Regions from separate parts of the Variovorax sp. GW821-FHT10B04 genome, predicted to be linked through region 2. Evidence: predicted binding sites of a transcription regulator. Region 2 holds the regulator's gene; each other region holds the start of a gene.
The links. The regulator sigma-54, encoded in region 2, starts transcription at its own class of promoters, with help from an activator protein. The targets are predictions, from matches to a motif close to TGGCANGNAANCTGCTTT.
Positions count from the first base shown of each region.

Region 1 (4,279 bases), on a different contig from region 2:
GATCGTGTCCTTGTCGATGTAGCCCGAGCCCGGCACCGACGGGCCGCCCGTGTGGATCGTGCTCTGGATGCCGTACTTGCGCGCCCAGGCCACCATCTCCTTGGCCTCGTAGCCCGCCTTCACCGTGCCCAGTCCGACTTCGCCCAGCAGGCCCACGCCGGCTTCGGCGAGTTCCTTGAAATCGCTCTCGACCATGCCCTTCTCGATCACCGGCGCGCCGGCCAGCACCTTCACGCCGCCCGGGCGGAAGTTGTCGAACGCGCGCTGCGCCGTGATGGCCAGCGCCTTCAGGCCGACGATGTCCTTCGGCCGGCCCGGCAGGTGCACCTCGCCGGCCGAGATCATGGTGGTCACGCCGCCGTGCATCATCGAATCGATCCAGCCGAGCTGGCTCTGGCGCGGCGTCCAGTCGCCGAACACCGGGTGCACGTGGCTGTCGATCAGGCCGGGCGCGACGCAGGTCTTGCGCGCGTCGATGACGGTCTTCGCGCCTTCGAGATCGCAGTCCTTCTCCTTGCCGACGGCAACGATCAGGCCATCGTCGATCACGATGGTGTCGGCGTCCAGCACCGGCTTGTCGATGTCGCCCGAGAGCAGCAGACCTATGTTCTTGATGACGACTTTGCCGGACTTTCCGCCGGCGGCGATTTCTGCCATGTGGGGGCCTCGTGGGTGGGTGATGTTTGTTCTTGGGGATCGTCCGCGCGCACGGTGCGCAGCACGGTCTCGATCACGAAATCTTCCCAGTGCGCCACCGCGTCGGTGCTTTCCAGCGGCTCGCCGAGGAAGGCCGTCAGCGTGTGGCGGTTGGATGTGTAGAAGTAGCCGGTCGCGGTGATCAGCAGGTACACGTCGCGCGGTGCCAGGTCGCTGCGGAAGAGGCCCTGCGCGGCGCCTGCGGCGATCAGCTCGCGCACGATGGCGATCGCGCGCGACGAGTACTCGCTCGCGCGCAGCGACTTCGCGATGTGCCGGCCCTTGTGCAGGTTCTCGGTATTGAGCAGCGTGACGAACTCGGGGTTGCGCCGGTAGTAGCCGAGCACGAAGCGGATCACCGAAGTCAGCGCCTCGACCGGGCGCGTGGTGTCGAGTTCGAGCGCCGCCTCGGCCTCGTCCATGCGGCGGTAGATGCCTTCGAGCACCGCGATGAACAGGCCTTCCTTGCTGCCGAAGTAGTAATAGATCATCCGGTCGTACGACTTGGCGGCCTTCGAGATCTTCTCGACGCTGCCACCGTCGTAGCCGTACTTGGCGAACACCTTGGTCGCCGCGCGCAGGATGTTGTCGCGCGTGGCCTGCGCCGCGGCCTCGCGCACGCCGGTGCGGCGGGTCGGCTTTGCAATCGCTTTCTTGCGCTCTGTCACCACAAGCATTGGCCTCGTGAAAGGCGGTCGCCGCCGGGCCGCCCCAAGGCGGACCGCGCCTCCCCCTCGGGGGGTGGAGTTACACGAGCGCAGCGAGTGAAAAGCCGGGGGGCCATCACTTCTCAGCGAAGGCGCGTTCTACGACGAAATCGCCGGGGGTGCTGGTGTTGCCTTCCTTGAACCCCCGGCCTTCCAGCATGTGCTTGAGGTCGACCAGCATGCCCGGGCTGCCGCACAGCATCACGCGGTCCTCGGCGGCGTTGATCGGTGGCAGGCCGAGGTCGTCGGTGAGCTTGTTGCTCTCGACCAGTTCGGTGATGCGGCCCATGTTGCGGAACTCTTCGCGCGTCACCGTCGGGTAGTAGAGCAACTGCTTCTCGACCAGCTCGCCCAGGAATTCATGCTTGGGCAGATGGTCGGTCACGAGGTCGTGGTACGCCAGTTCGTCGACCTGGCGCACGCCGTGCACCAGGATGACCTTCTCGAACTTCTCGTAGGTTTCCGGGTCGCGGATGATGCTCATGAACGGGGCGAGGCCGGTGCCCGTGCCGAACAGGTACAGGCGCTTGCCCGGCAGCGTGTAGTCGATCAGCAGCGTGCCGGTGGGCTTGCGGCCCACGATGATCTTGTCGCCGACCTGGATGTGCTGCAGCCGCGACGTCAGCGGGCCTTCGTCGACCTTGATGCTCAGGAACTCGAGGTATTCCTCGTAGTTGGCGCTGGCGATGCTGTAGGCACGCAGCAGCGGCTTGTCGTTCACCCGCAGGCCGATCATCGTGAAGTGGCCGTTCGAGAAACGCAGCGACGGGTCGCGCGTGGTCGTGAACGTGAACAGGCGGTCGGTCCAGTGATGGACGGAGAGGACGGTTTCTTCGTTGAAGGCACTCATACAAATATCTGCATTGGTTCAGTTGGCGGGATCGCGGCGCTCCGGGCTCCGCGGTCGGACGTGATTCTGGCTCTTGCCGTGCCGCACCGGTGTAAACGCCCGTTGCTTGCTGGCACTGCATTTGCTACATTGATTTTTGAATGTAGCGTTTACAACATGAAAGTGGAGTGAATGCTACACAAACGACTGGCCCATCACAAGCAGCTTTCGGGCCTGCCGGCACAGTCAAACCACGAGATTTTCCGCGATGACAGAACACACCAAGACAGACGGATTGCCGGGCATGGACGTGCCCGTGCTGCCAGCGGCTGCACAGGGCAAGTCGCCGCTGCGCAATGAGCGCATGAGCACGGCCAAGGTCGAATGCAATGCCTGCCCGGTGCTGTGCCAGATCTCCGACGGCCGCACGGGCGCCTGCGACCGCTACGCCAACCGCGACGGCGTGCTGGTGCGGGTCGACCCGGTCTTGCTGCTGCGCCGGGCCATCGCGAGCGAGGCGCCCGCCTTGGTGCCTTTTGCGCGTTCTGCGGGCACGGACGGTGCCGAGGCACCAGAACAGGGTGCCGTAGGCGCCGAAGATCCGGACTGGAGCGGCGACCTGCTGCATGCCGACGAGGTGTTCGTCACCGGCGTGGGCTCTTCCACCACCTACCCCGACTACAAGCCGGCGCCCTTCATCGTGGCCTCGAAGGCCCGGGGCGTCGACATGGTCACGGTCGTCACCGAAGGCATCTTCAGCTACTGCAGCTTCAAGGTGAAGATCGACACCGACCGCTTCCTCGGCGCGGAGCAGGCCAACGTGCGCTACCGCGGCGAAGTCGTGGGCCATGTCACGACGGCTGAATACGGCTCGCAGATGCTGTCGCTCGGTGGCGTGCACCACCTCACCGGCGGCAGCAAGAAGGAAGGCCGCATGACGGCCGAGGTGATGCAGTTGCTCGGCAACAAGAAGCCGGTGGAATGCGTGATCGACGGCGGCTCGAGCCTGGTGATCCAGGCCGGCAAGGCGCCCATCGTCAATGGCGTGAAGGAAGAGCGCATGCGCGTGGGTTGCGGCTCGGCGGCGATCGGCATCTTCGCGCGCCAGTTCGCCGGCGTGGCCGACGAAGTGGTGGTGGTCGACGACCACATCACCGGCGTGCTGACCGAGCACCAGGCCGGCCGCTGCCTCGACATGCCGACCTCGGGCATCCAGATGCGCGGCCGCAAGTCGACGCCGGGCCGCTACTTCCAGGTGGCCAACCCGGGCAACGGCTGGGGCGGCACCGACATCGCCGACCCGCTGTCGATCATCGAGAGCTGGGAAGAGGGCGTCGCCAAACCCGGCCTGCGGTTGCTGATGACATCCACCACCGGCGAGCATGCGCAGTGGTACGTGCTCGACGACGCGCTGCAGCCGGTCGAGCAGCCGATGCCCGATGCCGTGCGCCACATCGTCGAGCGCATCGGCGAGAACTGCGAGCCGTCGCTGTGCACCGTGCTGTTCCTCTGCGGTGCCGGCGGCAGCCTGCGCGCGGGCGTGAGCGAAAACCCCGTGCTGCTGACGCGCGCCATCAAGCAGGCGCTGGTCAACGTGACCTGCGGCGGCGCGCCGGCCTACGTGTGGCCGGGCGGCGGCATCACGGTGATGGTCGACGTCATGCGCATGCCCGACAACAGCTTCGGCACGGTGCCGACGCCGGCCATCGTGGCGCCGATCGAATTCAGCATGCGGCTCGACGACTACGCTGCGCTCGGTGGCCACATGGAGCACGTGTTCCCGCTCGAACAGGCGCTGGCCCGCGGTGCGTGGCAGGACGATGGTGCACCCCAGGCACGCCAATGGCTGGCGATCGATCCGGCCAATCCGTGGCCGCTCGGCCAACCACCGATGCTCGGCTGAAATGAAGCTCGCCCCCAGGCTTCGCGCACTGCGTGCCGCCTCGCCAACCCCCTTCCAGGGGCAGCGCCAGCAGTCCGGCAGCGCCGGCTCTGCGGCGTCTCCGGTAGTCGGCCGGGCCTGTTTCGTGCGCCGCGCGTCGCACGG
Region 1 covers NZ_JBWKNQ010000018.1:1,031-5,309, forward strand. Annotated here, with positions in the region: gene AC07PZ_RS29820 (amidohydrolase family protein) at 1-657, opposite strand, end outside; gene AC07PZ_RS29825 (TetR/AcrR family transcriptional regulator) at 603-1,373, opposite strand; gene AC07PZ_RS29830 (ferredoxin--NADP reductase) at 1,480-2,253, opposite strand; gene AC07PZ_RS29835 (6-hydroxynicotinate reductase) at 2,501-4,135, shown strand.
Region 1: AC07PZ_RS29835 (6-hydroxynicotinate reductase) is a predicted target of sigma-54. The motif match lies at 2,364-2,381, and genes of this name have one in related genera.

Region 2 (4,279 bases):
TCCGCGGCGCGCGCATCGACGTCCGGCAGGATCCCGAGGGCTACCAGTACGGCGTCGTTACCGCAGCGCCAGGCAAACTTGCGTACTACAAGCAAAAGCGCGACACCGGTACCGACGAGTGGACGGAGGGCGAGTCCGAAGTCATCGAATACGACAGCCGCGCCGACAACGTCAAGTTCATCCGGCGCGCCGTGATGCGGCGCCTGCTGGGTGCCACGCCGAACGACGAAACGACCGGCGCACTGATCATCTACGACCAGAGCAACGACACCTTCACCGTCAACGGTGCGCCGATGCCGCCGGATGCAAGCATCGCGACCGGTGAACGCGGCAGCCGCGTGCGGGCGATCCTCACGCCGAAGGCGGCCGCCTCGGCGCCGGCCGGTGCGGCCACACCGACACCCGCACCGGGCACCGGCCTGCGGTCGACCACCACGCTGGGTGGCGGGGAACCACGCAAGTGACGGCCGCTTCAACGACCCTCCCGTCTTCCCGTGCCACCGAGCCGGGCAGCCGCCTCGAGGTGCGCGGGCTGCAGAAGAGCTACGGCAGCCGCAAGGTGGTCAAGGACGTGTCGCTCGACGTGCAGAAGGGCGAAGTCGTCGGGCTGCTCGGCCCGAACGGCGCCGGCAAGACCACGTCCTTCTACATGATCGTCGGGCTGGTGCGCGCCGATGCAGGCGACATCACCATCGACGGCGAGCCGATCGCGCACATGCCGATCCACCGTCGGGCACGCATGGGCCTGAGCTATCTGCCGCAGGAAGCGTCGATCTTCCGAAAGCTGTCGGTCGAGGAAAACGTGCGCGCGGTGCTCGAGCTCCAGACCGAGCCCGACGCGGCCGGCCGCCCGGTGCCGCTGTCGCGGCAGCGCATCGAGGAGCGGCTGAGCGAACTGCTGAACGACCTGCGCGTGGACCATCTGCGCGCCTCGCCCGCGCTTGCGCTGTCCGGCGGCGAACGCCGCCGCGTCGAGATTGCGCGCGCACTGGCCACGCAGCCGCGCTTCATCCTGCTGGACGAGCCTTTCGCGGGCATCGACCCGATCGCCGTCATCGAGATCCAGCGGATCATCAGCTTCCTCAAGGAGCGCGGAATCGGCGTGCTGATCACCGATCACAACGTGCGCGAGACCTTGGGCATTTGCGACCACGCATTCATCATCAGCGACGGGCACGTGCTCGCGAAGGGCACACCATCAGAGATCGTCGACAACGCAGAGGTGCGGCGCGTGTACCTCGGCGAGCATTTCAGGATGTGATGGCACATACGCAGGTTCCACACGCCGCATGAAACAGGGCTTGTCGCTGCGCGTTTCGCAGCATCTCGCGCTCACGCCCCAGTTGCAGCAGTCGATCCGGCTGCTGCAGTTGTCGACGCTCGAGCTGAGCCAGGAAGTCGAGCAGATGCTCGACGAGAACCCGTTCCTCGAGCGCACCGCGGAAGAAGCGGCGCGCGAGGAATTCGGCGTGGACACGGCCGATGCGCCGCCGCCGCGCGACGACGATTTCAGCCCCGGGGCGTCCACCTCGTCCTCGACGACCACGGAGACTTCCACCACCACCGAGGCCGAACCGGCGACCGTCGACGCGGTCGAGGCGCAGCCCGACTGGGAAGGCGACGGCACGGTCGAACTCACACCCGACGACAGCGAGTGGGGCGGCGACGCACCCGCGCGCAACAACAACCTGGGCGACGACGAGCGTGCCGATGCCACCGAACTGGCGCGCAGCCAGGAGTCGCTGCAGTCCTTCCTGCATCGCCAGGCGCTGAGCCTGCGGCTCGGCGAGAACGACCGCGCGGCGTTGCGCTTCCTGATCGAGTCGCTCAACGACGACGGCTACCTGGAAGACACGCTGCCCTCGCTGGCCTCCGGGCTGGCGGGCGACGACAACGACCAGTTCGACGACCTGGTGCATCACTTCCAGGTCGCGCTCGGCCTGCTGCAGAGCCTGGAGCCGGTCGGTGTCGGGGCGCGCGACCTCGGCGAATGCCTGTCGATCCAGCTCAAGGCGCTGGCTTCTCCGCAGGACGACGACGAAGAGCGCCAGATCCGCAAGACCGCCATCGCCATCTGCAAGCAGCCGATGGAACTGCTGGCGCGGCGCGACTTCAAGCGCCTGGCCACGCTCACGCGCAGCAACGAGGACGAGGTGCGCAGCGCGCTGCAGCTGATCGCCACGCTCGAGCCCAAGCCGGGCCGGCGCTTCGTCGACGTGGAGCGCAACGTGATCGTGCCGGACGTGATCGTCACGCGCACCGGCCGCGGCACCAACATCAAGTTCAGGGTGATGCTCAATCCCGACGTGATGCCGCGCCTGCGCGTGCACGACATCTACGCCGGTGCGCTCAAGTCGCACAAGGGCGAAGGCAGCCAGGCGCTGTCGCAACGGCTGCAGGAAGCGCGCTGGTTCATCAAGAACATCCAGCAGCGCTTCGACACGATCCTGCGCGTGTCCAACGCGATCGTCGAACGCCAGAAGAGCTTCTTCATCCACGGCGAACTGGCGATGCGCCCGCTGGTGCTGCGCGAGATCGCCGACGAGCTCGGCCTGCACGAGTCGACCATCAGCCGGGTGACCACCGCCAAATACATGTCGACGCCGTACGGCACGGTCGAGCTCAAGTACTTCTTCGGCTCGGCGCTCGGCACCGAGACCGGCGGCAACGCGTCGAGCACGGCGGTGCGCGCGCTGATCAAGCAGTTCGTCAGCTCCGAAAGCGTGAAGAAGCCGCTGTCGGACAGCCAGATCTCGGAAATGCTGAAGGAACAGGGCATCGACTGCGCGCGCCGCACGGTCGCCAAATACCGCGAAGCGCTGCGCATCGCGCCGGCGAACCTTCGCAAGGCGCTCTGAGGTTCTTCCGCCCGGCTGCCGCGCGTCGGCGCGTCAGTGAACGCCGGCCGCGCGCCGGTCGGCCGCTTGCAGCACGGCCCGCAGTTCGGCCGGCTGAACGGGCTTGCGCAGCGAATGCCAGCCATGCGCCTTCGCGAGCTTGCGCGCAGCGCCGTCGATGTCGGCCGACACCAGCGCGATCGTGAGCGCGGGCTGGAGCGTCTGCAGCCGTTCGGCCAGCGCGATGCCGTCGAGTTCGCCGGGAAGCCGGATGTCGCACAGCGCCACGTCGACCGCATGCAGGTCGGCCAGCGCCAGCGCTTCGGCCGCACTCTCGTAGATGCGCGGCGTGGCGCCCCACAGGCGCAGCAGCGCGGCGAGGCTGTCCGCGACGACCGCGTTGTCTTCGATCACCAGCACGGCCAGGCCGGGTCGCAGGGCGTCGCCGCTGCGATCGATGTCGATGTCGTCGCTCGCGTGCGGCGGCTCGACGTGCAGCGCCGGCGTGTCCATGCCTGGCGGCGCCTCGGGAACCACGAAGCCGAACACCGAGCCGCGGCCGGGTACCGAGCGCAGCGTGAGCATCAGCCCGAGCTTCTGCGCGAGCCGGCGCACGATCGCCAGGCCCAGGCCATGGCCGCGCTGCAGGTTGCGCTCGGTGTTTCCGACCTGTTCGAAGTCGCCGAACACGCGGTCCTGCGCTTCCGGCGCGATGCCGATGCCGCCGTCGCGCACCTCGACGCGCCAGCCGCCCGGGCGCCGCCGGCAGGCCAGCAGCACCCGGCCGTGCGGTGCGAACTTGATCGCGTTGTCGACGAGGTTCGCAAGGATGCGCCGCAGCGACACCGGGTCGGTCCAGGCCACCGCGTCGGCCGGGCATCGCACGTGGATCCGGCCGCCGTCGTCCAGCCGGGCGAGATCGCGCAGCAACGGCGCCAGGGCTACGGCGGACGGGGCGAAGGCGTCGGCCGCAGCCTCGATGCGGCCGATCTCGAGCAACTGATTGGTCAGCGCCTCGAGCGCCTGCTGCGCGCGCGTGAGCGAGTCGACCGTGACCTGCACCTGGCGTGCCGGTGCGCCATCGCGCAACTGCTCGCGCAGAACCTCGGACTGCAGGCCGATCGCCATCACGGGTTGCCGCAGGTCGTGGTTGGCGGCGGAGAAGAAGCGAAGCCGTTCGGCCTGGGCGCGTTCCGATTCGCGCAGCCCCGCCATCGCCTGCTCGCGCAGCGTGCTTTCGTTCAGGCGCAGGCCGATGTTCTCCTCGAGTTGCCGCGCGTGGTCGGCCACCAGTTTCCAGACCATGGCGAGCAGGCCGATGCCGACCAGCGCAACGGCCATCATGGTCGACGAGCCCGCGATCAGCCCCATCGCGATCACCGGCACGAGCAGCAGCGCGATCGCCAGCTGCGTCGCCGGCACGTAGAAGGACACCGAGAACG
Region 2 covers NZ_JBWKNQ010000002.1:596,060-600,338, forward strand. Annotated here, with positions in the region: gene lptA (lipopolysaccharide transport periplasmic protein LptA) at 1-464, shown strand, start outside; gene lptB (LPS export ABC transporter ATP-binding protein) at 461-1,261, shown strand; gene AC07PZ_RS07830 (RNA polymerase factor sigma-54) at 1,290-2,858, shown strand; gene AC07PZ_RS07835 (ATP-binding response regulator) at 2,892-4,279, opposite strand, start outside.

Region 3 (4,279 bases), on a different contig from region 2:
CTTCGAGCCAGGTGGTGTTCTGCGTTTCCCAGGCTTCGGTGGTCAGCGCGCCGCGCACTGCGCGTGCGTTCTCGCGCGCAGCCCGCAGGCAGGACACGATCGACGACGGGTTCGACTCGTCCTTGACCATGAACTCCATCACGCTGTTGGGCGAGATCTCGTCGTACTTCTCGTTGTACGCGGGCAGCAGTTCGCTGATCGACAACACACCCTGCCATCCAAAGGCGGCGACCTCGGCCGACTGCGGCAGCAGCGATGTCTGGTAGTTGACGTCGAGCATGCGGGCCGTGTTCTCGGCCCGCTCGGTGTAGCGGGACATCCAGTAGAGGTGGTCGGCGGTGCGTGACAGCATGTCTGGCTTCTCCTTGCTTCAGGCCGACGGGGCTTGCGTTGACGTTTGAGTTTGAGTCTGGGTTTGCGACTGCCTGGCAGCCGGCGCAGCGGCCTTCGCGACCGGGCGGCGATCCGCCTCGAGGATCCAGGTGTCCTTGGTGCCGCCGCCCTGCGACGAATTGACGACCAGCGAGCCCTCCTTGAGCGCGACGCGCGTGAGGCCGCCGGGAACCATCTGCACTTCCTTGGCCGACAGCACGAAGGGCCGCAGGTCGATGTGGCGCGGCGCGATGCCGGCGTCGACGAAGGTAGGCGAGGTCGACAGGCTCAGCGTGGGCTGCGCGATGTAGCCGTCCGGCTTGGCGAGCACGGCCTTCTTGAAATCCTCGATCTCGGCCTGCGTGGCGGCCGGGCCGATCAGCATGCCGTAGCCGCCGGCGCCGTGCACCTCCTTCACGACCAGGTCCTTCATGTTGTCGAGCGTGTACTGCAGCTCGTCCTTGTTGCGGCACATGTAGGTCGGCACGTTCTTCAGGATCGGCTTCTCGCCGAGGTAGAACTCGATCATCTTCGGCACGTACGGATAGATCGACTTGTCGTCGGCCACGCCGGTGCCCACGCCATTGCAGATCACGACGTTGCCTTCGCGGTAAGCGCGCATCAGGCCGGCGCAGCCCAGCGTGGAGGTCGGGCGGAACACTTCCGGGTCGAGGAAGTCGTCGTCGACCCGGCGGTAGATCACGTCGACCCGCTTCGGGCCGCGCGTGGTGCGCATGTAGACGAAGTTGTCCTTGACGAACAGGTCCTGGCCTTCGACCAGCTCGATGCCCATCTGCTGCGCCAGGAAGGCGTGCTCGAAGTAGGCGCTGTTGTACATGCCGGGCGTGAGCACGACGACCGTCGGCTCGGCGGTGGCGGCCGGTGCGCTGGCGCGCAGCGTTTCCAGCAGCAGGTCGGGGTAGTGGGCGACCGGCGCGATGCGGTTCTGGCTGAACAGGTCCGGGAACAGCCGCATCATCATCTTGCGGTTCTCGAGCATGTAGCTCACGCCGCTGGGCACCCGAAGGTTGTCCTCGAGCACGTAGTACTCGCCATTGCCGTCGGCGTCGGGCGCGCGGACGATGTCGATGCCGGAGATGTTGGAGTAGATGTTGTTCGGCACGCTCACACCCATCATCTCGGGGCGGAACTGCGCGTTGTTCAGGATCTGCTCGGCCGGGATGATGCCGGCCTTGATGATCTCCTGGTCGTGGTAGACGTCGTGCAGGAAGCGGTTGAGCGCGGTGACCCGCTGGACCAGGCCCTTTTCCATGCTCTCCCACTCGTGGGACGGGATGATCCGCGGAAGCAGGTCGAAAGGAATGAGGCGCTCGGTACCCGAGCCGTCCTCGTCCTTGGCGCCGTACACCGCGAAGGTGATGCCGACGCGGCGGAAGATCATTTCGGCCTCTTCGCGGCGGGATCGCATCAGTTCGCCGGGCTGTCGGGCCAGCCATTGGTCGTAGCGCTTGTAGTGGCTCCGGATCGCAGCGCCGCTGTAGGGCAGCTGCTCGTACATCTCATCGAATTTGTGCATGGGAACGACCAATCTCCTTCGGCATAGCTTAGCAAGTTCGAGGCCATCTGCCCGCTGATCCACGTCTAAAAAAATCGTCGGGCGGCCTCCCGGCGACCTTCGCGCGAAGGCGTTCCCGACGACGCCAGCCCGGCGCGGCGAGGCCTACGGCACGACGTGATGCCAGTACCGCCGGGCGACTTCCCGCTCGCACCGGAGCACGGCAGGCCGGGGGCTCGACCAGCCCACCGCGCCGCAATGGGCCGAGTCGACCAGCCGGATGCCGGCCTCCCGGTAGCGCGCCTCGACCTCGGCCGCCGGATGGCCGAAGCGGTTGCGGTAGCCGGCCTGCACGATCGCCGCCGTGGGCGCCACGGCGTCCAGCAGGACGGCGCTGGACGACGTCTTGCTGCCGTGGTGGGGGGCCAGCAGCAGATCGGCGCGCAGCGAGGGGTTGCGCGCCACCAGCGCGGCCTCCTGCATGCGTTCGATGTCGCCGGTCAGCAGCACGGTGGCCGCGGCGTTGCGGATGCGCAGCACACAGGACACCGCATTCGGCTTGCCGAACGACGCATAGTCCCCGGCGACCGGATGCAGCACGTCGAAGTCGACGCCGTCCCACGCCCAATGCTGGCCGGCCTCGCAACGTGTGGCCGGCCGCAAGGCCTGCAACGGGTGCGTCGGCTCGATCGAACTCAGCAGCGCCGCGTGGGGCTGCGTGGCGAGCACGGCCGGCGCACCACCGGTGTGGTCGATGTCGCGGTGGCTCAGCACCAGCGTGTCGATGCGCTCGCCCAATGCGCGCAGCAGCGGCACGAGAACGCGCTGCCCGGCGTCGCTCTCCAGGCTGTAGCGCGGACCGGCGTCGTACAGCAGGCTGTGGCTGGCGGTGCGGACCAGCACCGCGTTGCCCTGCCCGATGTCGGCCGCCAGCAGATCGAAGTCGCCCTGTGCGGGACGCGGCGCCTGCCAGAGCAGCACGGGCAGCAGCAGTGGCAAGCCCAGGAAGCGCATCGGCCATGGCAGCCGCATCGCCAGCAGCAGGCCGCCGGCCATGCCGGCCACCGTCATCCACAGCGGCGGCGCCGGCATCGAGAGCGTCGCCAGCGGCCAGCCGGCCAGCACCTGCAACAACGCATTCAGGCCTTGCACCGCCCAGGCGGCCAGAGCCCAGAGTGGCGGAAGCAATGCGCCGAGCATGGCCAGCGGCGTCACCACCAGCGTGACCCAGGGGATCGCCACGGCATTGGCCAGCAGGCCGACGACGGACACCTGCTGGAAGAGCAGCACCGTCAGCGGCGTGAGCGCCAGCGTGACGACGGCCTGCTCGCGCGCCAGCTGCCGCGCATGGCCGCTCAACCCGGCGGCACGCGGCCGGCCGGTCAGCGGTTCGGTCGCGAACAGTGCGCCGACGGCAACGAAGCTGAGCCAGAAGCCCGGCTGCATCAGCGCCCACGGATCGGCGGCCACGACCGCTGCGCAGGCCAGCAGCCAGACGTGCGGCCAGGGCCAGCGCCGACCCGTCAGGCGCAGCAGCGCAACGGCCGCCAGCATCCAGACGGTGCGTTGCGAGGGCACGCCCCAGCCGCTGAACAACGCGTAGAGCGCGGCGAGCAGCACGCCGCCGAGCAGCCCCGCATGCGGCGCCGGGAACAGCAGCATCAACCGCCGGCTGCGGCGCCAGGCCGCGCCCACGGCCAGGCCGGCGAGCCAGGCGAACATGGTCACGTGCAGGCCGGAGATCGACATCAGGTGGGCCACGCCGGTGGCACGGAAGACATCCCAGTCGGAGCGTTCGATCGCAGCCTGGTCGCCGGTCACGAGCGCCGCGATCACGCCGGCCTGCCGCCGATCGGCGACCCGCTCGAAGATCGCGTCGCGCACGGCCTCGCGGGCCCGCTCCACCGGGTGCCACCAGGTGCGCGCGACACGCAGCGGCGAGGCATCGGGTGCGCCGCTGCGCACATAGCCGGTGGCTTGCACGCCCTGCTCCCAGAGCGACAACTCCTGGTCGAACCCATGCGGATTGAGGGTGCCGTGCGGCGCCTTGAGACGGACCGTCAGACGCCAGCGCTCGCCCGCATGCACCGGGCCCGGTGCTGCCGCCGCCGGCACGCCGTCGTCGCCGGCCCGCGCCCACAGCCCGCTGTTGGCTGCATACCAGGCGAGCGCCAGCCGCGGCGGCAACGTCAGTGGCGGCCCGTTGCGTGCCGGACCGTCCCCGGCCAGCCCCGGCGTTTCGACGTCGAGGCGAAAACGCACGCCGCCTTCGTCGAGCTGTGGCATCTGCGCGACGACGCCGGTCACCACGATGTCGCGACCTTCGAGAGCGGGGTCGAGCGCACCGCCTGCATAGACCGCGGCGCGCCAGCCCGTCAGGCCCGCGCCGAA
Region 3 covers NZ_JBWKNQ010000013.1:146,728-151,006, forward strand. Annotated here, with positions in the region: gene AC07PZ_RS26370 (alpha-E domain-containing protein) at 1-352, opposite strand, end outside; gene AC07PZ_RS26375 (circularly permuted type 2 ATP-grasp protein) at 371-1,909, opposite strand; gene AC07PZ_RS26380 (DNA internalization-related competence protein ComEC/Rec2) at 2,054-4,279, opposite strand, start outside.
Region 3: AC07PZ_RS26375 (circularly permuted type 2 ATP-grasp protein) is a predicted target of sigma-54. The motif match lies at 1,938-1,955, and genes of this name have one in related genera.